Regions from separate parts of the Pandoraea fibrosis genome, predicted to be linked through region 3. Evidence: predicted binding sites of a transcription regulator. Region 3 holds the regulator's gene; each other region holds the start of a gene.

Region 1 (4,178 bases), 2.2 Mb from region 3:
AGAGCGTGTGCGATGTGACGTCTTACGGGTTCGAGTACTTCATCTCGCCGTTCTGGCGCGCGCGCACGAGTTCTTCGTACACCTGAGCGCGCGTCTTGCCTGGCGCGTTGCTCTGCGACAGCGAATTGAGGACCGGATACTCGTAATCGTTCTGCGGGATCAGACCCTGAGCGCGTGCGTCGGCCAGTTCCTGGCGAACTTGCTCGCGCGTGACTTGCGACGTTTGCGTGACCTAGGCGAATTGGGAGCCTTCCGGATACGCGTCGCTGGTGCGGGCGCTTTGTGCGAAGGCGGTGCCGGCTGCGGTGGCCATGACGGCTGACATTAGGGCAGAGGCGATGAGCTTGCGATTCATGACGATAACTCCTGTTCTTCTGTGCTGCGGGGGCGCGCAATGCATCGGTACCGGCGTGGCGTTTGTGACGACGCGGTATGCGTTGTGTGCGACCGTGAACAGAGTCTAAGCGTCTGGCTATCGCAGAAAAACGGCAATAAAGGGAATAAATACTTACGGGATTCGCAACAATGCGCGAGGGGCTCGCGAAGCAAAAACGCCACCCGAGGGGTGGCGTTTGCGATGTTGCGGGAAAGACGGGGATGACGCTCAGCGTGTGGCGATGGCGACTGCCGCGCCGGCCATGACGGTGCCGGTCGCACGATTCAGGCGCTTCACGGCGCGTGCCGAACTGAGCAGTCGACGTGCGCGAGCGGCGAGCACGATGTAGCTGCCGAACACGATCGAGAGCACAGTCAGCGTGACACCCACGACTTCGATATAGCCGAGCGCCGTGACTTTCTGAAGGTCGAGCAGGTTGGGCAGCAGGGCGAAGTAGAACACCACGACCTTCGGGTTGCCCATCGTGACGGACAGGCCGCCGAGAAACAGTCGCCACGATTTTTCGCGGGGCGCGTCCGTCATCGGCTCCGTCGGGGCGATGGCCGGCGCATGCCACATCTTCCATGCGAGATAGAGCAGGTATGCGGCGCCCAAGTATTTGATCGCCAGGAAGATGCCCGAGAACGTATGCGCCAGTGCGGCCACGCCGAGCACGGCCAGCGTGAGCCAGACCACGTCGCCGATTGCCACGCCCGCCGAGAAGGCAATCGCCCCCTGCATGCCGCGCCCGAGAACGCGTGCAACGATGGCCGCGATACCGGGTCCCGGGGTGCCTGCGCCCACGAACAGGGCGAGGGCGAAAGTCAGCAAGTGAGTCCAATCCATCTCGGCGTCTCCTCGCGTTGATGACGATCAGCGTTGTCTGAAAAGCGGCTCAGGCACCGAGCCAGGGAAGGCCGCGGAAGCACCAGCCGCTCACATGTTTGCGGTGGCCTTCGCTGTCCTTGTCACCTTCGAAGCCTTCCAGGATGTCGAACGACTGCGTATAACCTGCCTCGAAGGCGACTTTCGCCGCCGCTTTCGAGCGGGCCGCGCTGCGGCACAGGAACAGTAGCGGCGTGGTCTTGTCAGGCGTTTGCGAGGCGAGTTGCTCGAGAAAGTGCTCGTTGGGCACGCCCCCGGGGTAACGCACCCATTCGACATTGGCGTATTGGCCATCGGGCACTTGCGGGCGGCCGACCCAATCGAGTTCGGCGCGTGTGCGCACGTCGATCAGGCGAACGTTGGCATCGGCGTTAAGGAGCGCCAGGGCTTCTTCCGGCGTGACGGCGCCAGCGTAGGCGAGCTGGCCGGTGGCGCGACGTTGGATGGCTTGATCGAGAATGGCTTTGGCGCTTGTCATATTGCTGTGATCTCGTTAGTCGATGGTTGTCCTTCATTCTAGCGTGCACTTCGTGCGAGATGCGCTTTAGGTGACATGGGACATCGGCGAGGCGGGCCGGATGCAGCGTTGATTGATTGAAGGCGGGCCCGTGCATGACATGACATGGTGCTTTAGGACGGTGCATCGGGGTGCACAACTTCGGTTCGCGGCATTCGTCCGTGAGCACCGAAAAGGTGCATAATCGCCAAATGCACCAACAGCGGTCATTTTTGGGGTTTGTTGCACCGGAATGGAGAATTTGGGCCCATGAGCGGGAATTCGAGGCTGGACGCACCAGAATCGATTATTTCCTTAGAAATCAGAGGGCGAGAGCGAGGAGAGGGGCGTTGGCAGGGCGTTGGCACGCTTCCTGCTTTACTCAGGCGAATCCGAACACGGAGTTCGTTAAGAGGGTGCGGCGACGCGGGCGATAAGCGCCGGCAGCGCCAGATTGAATCTTTCGGGAGATAGCATGAGCAAATCTGTGGCAGATGTGATTAACCTGGTCAAGGAAGAAGACGTCAAGTTCGTTGACTTCCGCTTTACCGACACGCGCGGCAAGGAACAACACGTCTCGGTGCCGGTGTCGCACTTCGACGCCGACAAGTTCGAAAGCGGTCACGCTTTCGACGGTTCGTCGATCGCCGGCTGGAAGGGCATCGAAGCCTCGGACATGCTGCTGGTGCCGGACCCCAACACTGCCTATATCGACCCGTTCTACGAAGAAAGCACGCTGGTGCTGACCTGCGACGTGATCGAGCCGGCCGACGGCAAGGGTTACGACCGCGATCCGCGCTCCATCGCCAAGCGCGCTGAAGCCTATCTGAAGAGCACGGGCCTGGGCGACACCGCCTTCTTCGGTCCGGAGCCGGAATTCTTCATCTTCGACTCGGTCCAGTGGAGCACGGACATGTCGGGCACGTTCGTTCGCGTGAACTCGGAAGAAGCGCCGTGGTCGTCGTCGAAGGACTTCGAAGGCGGCAACACCGGCCACCGTCCGGGCACGAAGGGCGGCTACTTCCCGGTCGCACCGGTCGACACGTTCCAGGACATGCGCTCGGAAATGTGCCTGTTGCTCGAACAACTGGGCGTGCCGGTCGAAGTGCACCACCACGAAGTCGCAGGTCAGGGCCAGAACGAAATCGGCACGAAGTTCTCGACGCTGGTCGAGCGCGCCGACTGGACGCAAATCCTGAAGTACGTCGTGCACAACGTGGCACACAGCTACGGCAAGACGGCCACGTTCATGCCGAAGCCGATCGTGGGCGACAACGGCTCGGGCATGCACATCCACCAGTCGGTCTGGAAGGATGGTCAGAACCTGTTCGCCGGTAACGGCTACGGCGGTCTGTCGGAATTCGCTCTGTACTACATCGGCGGCATCATCAAGCACGCTCGCGCGCTGAACGCCATCACGAACCCGTCGACGAACTCGTACAAGCGTCTCGTGCCGCACTTCGAAGCCCCGGTGAAGCTGGCCTACTCGGCCCGTAACCGTTCGGCCTCGATCCGTATCCCGTACGTCGCCAACCCGAAGGGCCGCCGCATCGAAGCGCGCTTCCCGGACCCGATGGCCAACCCGTACCTGGCTTTCTCGGCGATGCTGATGGCTGGTCTGGATGGCGTGCAGAACAAGATCCACCCGGGCGAAGCTGCCGACAAGAACCTGTACGACCTGCCGCCGGAAGAGGATGCAAAGATCCCGACCGTGTGCTCGAGCCTCGAACAGGCGCTGGAGTACCTGAACGAAGACCGCGAGTTCCTGACCCGTGGTGGCGTGTTCACGGACGGCATGCTCGATTCGTACATCGCACTCAAGACGGAAGAAGCACGTCGCGTGGCAATGACCACGCACCCGCTCGAGTTCGAACTGTACTACTCGCTGTAATCGAATCGCTGCGCAGGGAATGCGCCGGCATGACGGAACGCCAGCGGCCGACCGTCATGCTCGACAAGCAAGGGGGATGGCCGCGGCCGTCCCCCTTTTTTATCCGCAGCGCGCCTTCACCTCGTAGCCAGTCATGAATCTATCGCCTCGATCCTTGATGAAAAGTGTCCGCGCTGGTGCGAAAGGGCAGACGAAGCGTGCCTCGCACGCCGTCGCCGATGACGACAACCATGCTACCGAAATGACCACTGACGCAGCCGCATTGTCCGGTCATATGTCGGCGCTGCACACGAGCATTGAGCCCTGGGAGGCGAAGCTCGCCGTGACCGGTATCCTGCCGGGTCTCGAAGCGCTGCCGACCGTGCTGCTGGTGCTCGAGAAGCACACGCTGCGCGTGGTGTTCGCCAATCCGGCGGCGGAGGCGCTGCTTGCACTCTCGCGTCGTTCGCTGTCGCAGATGACGTGGAACGATGTCTTCACCAATGGTGAAGTGCTGGCCTCGACGCTGGCCGATCTCATCGCCAACCACT
Region 2 (4,178 bases), 1.5 Mb from region 3:
AAACCCGACAAGAAGATGGGGCAGCGCGGCACGAAGACCTGCGACGTAGTGCTGGAGGGCGTGCGTGTCCCGGCGGCGAACATCATTGGCGGCGAGGCAGGCAAAGGGTTCAAGACGGCCATGAAGGTGCTCGATCGCGGACGCCTGCACGTGGCGGCGCTCTCGTGCGGCATGGCGCAGCGCATTCTTGACGAAGCGGTGGCTTACGCGCGCGAACGCAAACAGTTCGGGCAGCGCATCGGCGACTTCCAATTGGTTCAGGCGATGCTTGCGGACAGTCAGGCCGAACTTTATGCGGGATGGTCGATGGTGCAGGACTGCGCCGCGCGCTACGACGCGAAGCCTGCGGGCAAGCGCGATGCGGATGTGAGCATGCGAGCCTCGTGCGCCAAGCTGTTCTGTACGGAGATGGTCGGGCGCGTGGCCGATCGCGGCGTGCAGGTGCATGGTGGCGCGGGCTACATCAACGAATACAAGGTCGAGCGCTTCTATCGCGATGTGCGTTTGCTTCGCCTGTACGAGGGCACCACGCAGATTCAGCAGTTGATCATCGGTCGCGCATTGATGCAGGACGACTGACGCTGCCCTGTCGGTTGCGGCGCGCCGGGCAGCGGCCGCGCGGTGGTTGTAATACACTCGCTGGCGTTCGCTGCCCCCGAGAGCCGTCGTGTCCGAACCTGCCCAGTCGCGCCCGCCATCCCCCTCCTTACCCCCTTCGCCGTCCGGGCCGTCTGACCGGCCGGCACTGACGGTCTCGCAGACGGCATTGCCGTTGCTCGTCGCGTCCACGTTCTTCATGGAGAACCTCGACGCGACCATCATCACCACGTCGCTGCCCGCCATGGCGCACGACTTCGGTGTGGCGCCGTCTCAGCTCTCCATCGGACTTTCGGCCTATCTGGTGGCCCTCGCGGCGTTCATTCCTGCGAGTGGCTGGCTCGCCGACCGGCTCGGCCCGCGTCGCGTGTTTCCGGCGGCGATTGCGCTTTTCACGCTCGCGTCGGTGCTGTGCGCGATGAGTACGAGCCTCGACATGTTCACGCTGTGTCGCGTGTTGCAGGGGCTCGCCGGGGCGATGATGGTGCCGGTCGGCCGACTCATCGTACTGCGCAATACCCCCAAGCCCGCGCTGGTACGCGCTATCGCGACGATCACCTGGCCGGGACTCGCCGCGCCAGTGCTTGGCCCGGCGCTGGGCGGGTTCATCTCGTCGACGTGGAGCTGGCACTGGATCTTCCTGATCAATGTACCGCTGGGCATTGCGGCCTTCGTGGCGGCGCTGTGGCTGGTGAAGCCGTCGCCCGGGCAACGCAAGCCATTCGATCTGCCCGGGTTTGTGACGAGCGGCGTCGGCGCGAGTCTGCTGATGTTCGGGGTGGAGCTGGCCAGCCGCACGCCGGCCGACTGGCCGCTGGTGATCGGGTGTCTCGCGACGGGACTGGTCGCCATGGTGTGGTCGGTCCGCCATTTCCTGCGCGCTGCGCATCCGCTTATCAATCTCTCCGCGCTGCGCGTGCAGACGTTCGCCGTGACGGTCTGGGGCGGTTCGATGTTCCGTATCGCCATCGGCAGCGCGCCGTTTCTCCTGCCGCTCATGTTCCAACTGGCGTTCGGCATGAGCGCCGTGACATCCGGTCTGCTGATGCTCGCGCTCTTCGCGGGCAATCTCGGCATCAAGCCGGCGACCACGCCGATCATGCGCCGCTTTGGCTTTCGTGGCGTGTTGCTGGGCAATGGCGTGCTCGTGGCGGTGGGCTTCGCACTGTGCGCACTGTTGACGGCGACGACACCCCTATGGCTCATCGCACTCGTGCTGCTCTTCGGCGGTATCTGCCGCTCGGTGCAGTTCACCACGCTCGCCACGATGGGCTTCGCGGACGTGCCGCCAGACGACATGAGCGGCGCCACGACGCTCTTCTCCGCGCTCCAGCAGATGACCTCCGGTCTGGGCATCGCTCTGGGCGCGCTCGTGCTCAAGATCACCGAAGTGGCGGGGGCCGCACCGTTCAGCGCGACCAGTTTCCGGTGGACGTTCGCCGCGATGGCGGCCATCGCGCTACTGGCTCTGATCGATGGTGTTCGCCTGCCCGCCGATGCCGGCGCGCACGTGAGCGGGCATACGCCATCGGCGGCACGCTGAGACGCATCATCCTGGTGCGCGCAAGGCGGGTAGCGCCCCGCCTTGCACTGCGGCGGTGCGGCAGGTTTCACGCCACTTTCGGGCGTTTCCCATAGACATTTCTCCCGCTTCGCCTTATTCGGCAACGTTCTGCCGATCGCGGTCGCCTGGCTGGCATGCTTGTTGCATTAGCGTAAGGGCCAGCGGCAAAGGCGTCGCCGGCAACGAATTCAGGTGCGACGTCGGGCGGGATCGCCTGCGACGTACCCACAGGACAACGGCGTCCCTCCGTGCTTCGGCACGGACGGACGCCGTTTTGTTTTTCGGGCGCTGCACGCGTTGCAACGGGAGAAGACAGCATGCGCAAACCTCGTCTGGTCGTGATCGGCAATGGCATGGCGGGCATCCGCACGCTTGAAGAGCTGCTGGAGATCGCGCCGCATCAATACGACATCACCGTGTTCGGCGCGGAGCCGCATCCGAACTACAACCGCATCCTGCTCTCGCCGGTGCTGGCGGGCGAACAGGCGTTTGCGGACATCGTGCTCAATCCACTCGACTGGTATGCGCAGAAGGGCATCACGTTGCATCTGGGCAAGGAAGTCACGCAGATCGACCGGCCGCGCCGTGTGGTGCGTTGTGCCGATGGCACCGAGGCGCCGTATGATCGTTTGCTGATCGCCACAGGCTCCAGCCCGTTCATCCTGCCGGTGCCGGGCAAGGATCTCGACGGCGTGATCAGCTATCGCGATATTCGCGATACCGAGATCATGATCGAGACGGCGCGCGTGAAGCGTCATGCGGTGGTGATCGGCGGCGGCTTGCTCGGTCTGGAAGCAGCGAATGGTCTCAAGCTGCGCGGCATGGACGTCACCGTCGTGCATCTGGCCGATACCCTGCTCGAACGCCAGCTCGACAGCACGGCCGGCAAGCTCCTGCAACAGTCGCTCGAAGCGCGCGGCCTGGCGTTCCGATTGGCGCATCAGACTTCGGCCATTCTCGATGACGGCAACGGTGCCGTGCGTGCCGTGACGTTCAGCAATGGCGAAGAGGTTGCCGCCGATCTCGTGGTGATGGCGGCGGGTATCCGGCCGAATACGACGCTTGCCGAAGCGGCCGGGCTATATTGCTCGCGCGGCATTGTCGTGTCCGACACGTTGCAAACCTACGATCCGCGCATCTACGCCGTGGGCGAGTGCGTGAGCCATCGCGGCGTGGCCTACGGTCTGGTGGCGCCGCTGTTCGAACAGGCCAAGGTCTGCGCCAATCACCTCGCGCTCATGGGCATCGGCAGCTATCGCGGCTCGGTGCTGTCGACCAAGCTCAAGGTTACGGGGATCGACCTGTTCTCGGCCGGCGATTTTCTGGGCGGCGAAGGCACTGAAGAAATCGTGCTGTCCGACCCGGCGAGCGGCGTCTACAAGAAGCTCGTGATCCGCGACGACAAGCTCGTTGGCGCATGTCTGTATGGCGACACGGCCGATGGCGCGTGGTACTTCAAGCTGCTGCGCGAAGGTCGCGCGTTGGGCGAATTGCGCGAGCGCATCATGTTCGGCGAGTCGAGTGTGGGCGATGTCGGCACGCAGGGGCAGAACCGTGCGTCGGCCATGTCCGATAGCGATGAAGTCTGCGGATGCAACGGCGTGTGCAAGGGCACCATCGTCAAGGCGATCACCGAGAAGGGGCTGTTCACGCTGGACGACGTGAAGAAGCACACGAAGGCCGCCAGCTCCTGCGGCTCGTGCGCCGGGCTGTGCGAGCAGATTCTGATGAGCACGCTGGGTTCGACCTACGACGCTGCACCGAAGGAAAAGGCCGTGTGCGGCTGCACCGACCTGTCACATGCGGAGGTGCGCCGCGCCGTGCGCGAGCATCGCCTCACGACGCACCGGGCTGCCTTCGATTTCCTCGAATGGCGCACGCCGAACGGCTGCGCGACGTGTCGCCCCGCGCTGAACTACTACATGCTGAGCACGTGGCCGAAGGAGGCTGTCGACGATCCGCAAAGCCGATTCGTCAACGAGCGCGTGCACGCCAATATCCAGAAGGACAACACGTT
Region 3 (4,178 bases):
TTCAGCTCTACCGTGGATCGTCGGTGATGTTCGGCGACGGCATGATTTTCAATAACATCTCGCGCGCCGTACAATTGCTCGGCAATGTTCACGGCACGATCCAGCCGGCGGAAATGGGCAGCAAGCGCCCGGCGCCGCCCGCCGCGCCAAGCGCGCCACCCCAGACTAAACAGGGCTCCAAGACCCCATGACCGATCGCCGCAACCCGCGACCCGTTTTCCTGTCGATGCGCGCACTGCGCGCGCTGGCCACCGCCTTCGCCGTGCTCGGTGCACTCGTGTCGCCGCTCGCCCATGCCGAGCGCGCCGACCGCGACAAGCCGCTCAACATCGAGTCGGACCACATGAGCTATGACGACCTCAAGCAGGTCAACATCTTCACCGGCAACGTGACGATGACCAAGGGGACGATTCTCCTCAAGGCCGATCGCGTCGAAGTGACTCAGGATCCGGAGGGTTATCAGTACGCCACGGCGTATTACAAGCCAGGCGGCCCGCTCGCCTATATGCGCCAGAAGCGCGACGGCCTCGACGAGTACATCGACGGCTGGGGCCAGACGATTTACTACAACGGCAAGACCGAAGTCGCCACGCTCACCACGCAAGCCACGCTCAAGCGTCTGGCCGGCGGCACCCGGGTGCTCGACGAGATCCACGGCAGCGTGATTACTTACGACACGTATAACGAGGTCTATACCGCGAACAGCGGCGCCGATCAGGTCAACGCCAACAATCCGAACGGCCGCGTGCGCGCCACGCTCGCCCCGCGCAATGCGACAGGGGCGAATCAGGCGCAGCCCGGCGGCGCGAGCAAGCCGGCCGCCCCCGCCCCCAAGGGCGATCTGCCGCCGCTGTCTCCCTCAAAAAGCATTGGGAATCCGCGTGAGTAATTCTGCCAACAGCAACGCTTCGACCATCAACCCCGGCTTCGGCCAAGCGGGCAAGCCGAGCGCACTCGTCGTGCGCTCGCTCAAGAAGCAATACGGTGCCCGTACCGTCGTCAAGGACGTCTCGCTGGATGTAAAAAGCGGCGAAGTCGTGGGTCTGCTGGGCCCGAACGGTGCCGGCAAGACAACGTCGTTCTACATGATCGTGGGCCTCGTGCCGGCCGACGACGGCGAGATTCAGCTCGACGGCAACCTGATCAGCGAACTGCCGATTCACGAGCGCGCTCGCATGGGAGTCTCGTATTTGCCGCAGGAAGCGTCGGTCTTTCGCAAGCTCACGGTCGAGGACAATATCCGCGCCGTGCTCGAATTGCAGCTCGATGCGCAGGGCAAACCGCTCAAGCGAGACGAAATCGATCGCCGTATTGAAGCGCTGCTCGACGAGTTGCAGGTCAGCCATCTGCGCGAGAATCCGGCCATGTCGCTCTCGGGCGGCGAGCGCCGCCGCGTGGAAATCGCCCGCGCCCTGGCCACGCAGCCGCGCTTTATTTTGCTGGACGAACCATTTGCGGGCGTCGATCCGATCGCCGTGCTGGAAATCCAGCGGATCGTGCGATTCCTGAAGGATCGTGGCATCGGTGTCCTGATTACCGACCACAACGTGCGCGAGACGCTCGGTATCTGCGATCACGCCTACATCATCAGCGAAGGCTCGGTGCTCGCCGCCGGCACGCCTGACCAGATCGTGGCCGACGAAAGCGTCCGGCGCGTGTATCTGGGCGAAAATTTCCGGATGTAAAGCTAATTTTTCGCATGTAAACCCTGCCTCCGATAGGGGACAGGGCCGGTTCCGCTGGCGTGACAAAGCCTCTACAATGAAGGCGAGACACGCTATGAAACCGACTCTTCAACTCCGCACCTCGCAGCACCTGACCCTCACGCCGCAGTTGCAGCAATCGATCCGGTTGTTGCAACTGTCTACGCTCGAACTTCAGCAGGAAGTCGAGCACGCCCTCACCCAGAACCCGATGCTCGAACGCGAGGACGATTGGCTCGCGGGCTCGGTACGTGTGGGCACGGACGGGTCGTTGCGCAACGAGCGGAGCACGTCGGCCAGTCATACGAACGACGGCTCCGAACCCGCCAACGGCCGCGATGAAGCCCGCGAACTCGACGGCGAAGCCCGCTTCGACGACAACGCGCAAGACAACGGCAGCGACTGGAGCCTGAACGACTTCGCTCGCTCGGGCAACGCCTCGGACGACGACGACAACGCGCGTCCGCAATTGCACGTCGACCATCCCAATCTTCGCGAACACCTGCTGGCGCAGTTGCGCCTGACCAAAGCCGCGCCGCGCGACCGTGCGCTGGTGGCATTCCTGATCGAATCGCTCGACGAAGACGGCTATCTCGGCACCACGCTCGACGACATCGAGGCAGAAATGCCCGAAGAGCTGGCGCTGGAAACGGAAGAGATCAACGCCGCGCTTGCCCTGCTGCAAAGCTTCGACCCCGCGGGCGTGGGGGCCCGCGGTCCGGCGGAATGCCTGCGCCTGCAACTCCAGCGCCTGCCCGCGAGCAGCGTTCGCACGCTCTCGCTGCGTATCGTCAGCGATCACCTGGAACTGCTCGCCGCCCGCGATTACACTCGCCTGCGCCGCCTGCTGGGCGTGAGCGAAGACAGCTTGCGTGCCGCCCATCAACTGATTCGCTCGCTCGACCCGTTCCCCGGCGCCGCCTATGGTTCGCCTCAGGCCGATTACGTCATCCCCGATGTGCTCGTGCGCAGACAGGGCAGCGGCTGGACCGCAGAGCTGAATCCCGACGTCATGCCGCGCCTGCGCATCAACGAGATGTACGCGCGCATTCTGCGCAATAACCGCAACGATCCGGGCACCGGCAACTTGCAGCAGCAGCTTCAGGAAGCGCGCTGGCTGATCAAAAACATTCAGCAGCGCTTCGATACGATCCTGCGCGTGGCGCAGGCGATTGTCGAGCGTCAAAAGAACTTCTTCACGCACGGCGAAATCGGCATGCGGCCCTTGGTTTTACGCGAGATTGCTGATACGCTGGGTTTACACGAATCCACGATTTCACGCGTGACTACCAGTAAGTACATGCTCACTCCATTCGGAACCTTTGAGCTGAAGTACTTTTTTGGTTCACATGTGGCAACGGAAGCCGGGGGCGCAGCGTCATCGACCGCCATCCGCGCACTCATCAAGCAACTCATAGGAGCAGAAGACCCGCAGAGCCCCCTTTCCGACAGCCGTATCGCGGAACTGCTGGCAGAGCAAGGGTTCGTGGTAGCGCGGCGCACCGTCGCGAAATACCGCGAGGCCATGCGAATCCCCGCAGTGAACTTGCGCAAATCTTTGTAGGACGGTCCTGGTGCGCCATGTTGGCTCGCTGGGGCATAACGCCGCAGTGCGACATTGCGTCACGTCAATGGCTCGCACTCCCGCTAGCCAGCGTCGCTCATGACGCGGCCTGCACTTCGGCATTTCAGCAAGGAGAGCAGCTATGAATCTGAAGATCAGTGGACATCACCTCGAACTCACGCCGTCACTGCGCGAATTTGTCGTCAACAAGCTCGAACGCGTGTTGAGGCATTTCGACCAGCTCATTGGCGCCGAGGTGATCCTATCTGTCGACAAGACCAAGGAGAAGGCCGGACGCCAGATTGCTAGCGTCACCGTGTATCTCAAGGGCAAGGAAATTTTCGTCGAGAAGTGTGACGAGAATATGTATGCCGCCATCGACAAGCTGATCGACATGCTCGACCGCAAGGTAATGCAATACAAGGACAAGGTTCAGGATCACGGTCGCGAGGCCCTCAAGCACCAGCAACCTCCCGAGGCGGAACCGCTGCAATGAGTCTGTCCGGGCGTGGTAGTCGCATTGACTGACAGCCTCGTGAAATCGCACGGAACCACCCGAGCGCACACGCGTCTGTCATAAGTCTGGCATCACCCACCGCGGGGCCGTTGAACGGCCCCTTTTGTATGGTTCCGCCAAGTTCCGTGGATTGCCGCGGCCGCTGCGGCGGGTGGTCTATAATGCGTGGTCAATCGGGGGTTGGAGGGCGACTCAGCGTTCGCCCGCATTACAAGATGAACCGTTTAGTCAAACTCTTACCTGCGTCCAACATCCTGCTTGGACTGTCAGTCACCAGCAAGAAGCGCGTCTTCGAGCAAGCCGGGCTACTTTTCGAAAACAATGCCGGCCTGTCGCGCGCGCTTGTGACCGACAATCTGTTCGCACGCGAGCGTCTCGGCTCGACCGGACTGGG

Evidence for each region. The regulator sigma-54, encoded in region 3, starts transcription at its own class of promoters, with help from an activator protein. The targets are predictions, from matches to a motif close to TGGCANGNAANCTGCTTT.
Region 1: glnA (type I glutamate--ammonia ligase) is a predicted target of sigma-54. The motif match lies at 2,120-2,137, and genes of this name have one in related genera.
Region 2: nirB (nitrite reductase large subunit NirB) is a predicted target of sigma-54. The motif match lies at 2,292-2,309, and genes of this name have one in related genera.

What each region holds. Positions count from the first base shown of each region.
Region 1 covers NZ_CP047385.1:3,946,674-3,950,851, reverse strand. The annotation lists gene PI93_RS25105 (DUF4148 domain-containing protein) at 23-187, opposite strand; gene PI93_RS24950 (hypothetical protein) at 233-355, opposite strand; gene PI93_RS17315 (LysE family translocator) at 605-1,222, opposite strand; gene PI93_RS17310 (rhodanese-like domain-containing protein) at 1,272-1,739, opposite strand; gene glnA (type I glutamate--ammonia ligase) at 2,233-3,648, shown strand; gene glnL (nitrogen regulation protein NR(II)) at 3,923-4,178, shown strand, end outside.
Region 2 covers NZ_CP047385.1:2,137,430-2,141,607, forward strand. The annotation lists gene PI93_RS09555 (acyl-CoA dehydrogenase family protein) at 1-579, shown strand, start outside; gene PI93_RS09560 (MFS transporter) at 668-2,140, shown strand; gene nirB (nitrite reductase large subunit NirB) at 2,479-4,178, shown strand, end outside.
Region 3 covers NZ_CP047385.1:596,742-600,919, reverse strand. The annotation lists gene lptC (LPS export ABC transporter periplasmic protein LptC) at 1-191, shown strand, start outside; gene lptA (lipopolysaccharide transport periplasmic protein LptA) at 188-889, shown strand; gene lptB (LPS export ABC transporter ATP-binding protein) at 915-1,685, shown strand; gene PI93_RS02665 (RNA polymerase factor sigma-54) at 1,780-3,267, shown strand; gene hpf (ribosome hibernation-promoting factor, HPF/YfiA family) at 3,410-3,763, shown strand; gene ptsN (PTS IIA-like nitrogen regulatory protein PtsN) at 4,000-4,178, shown strand, end outside.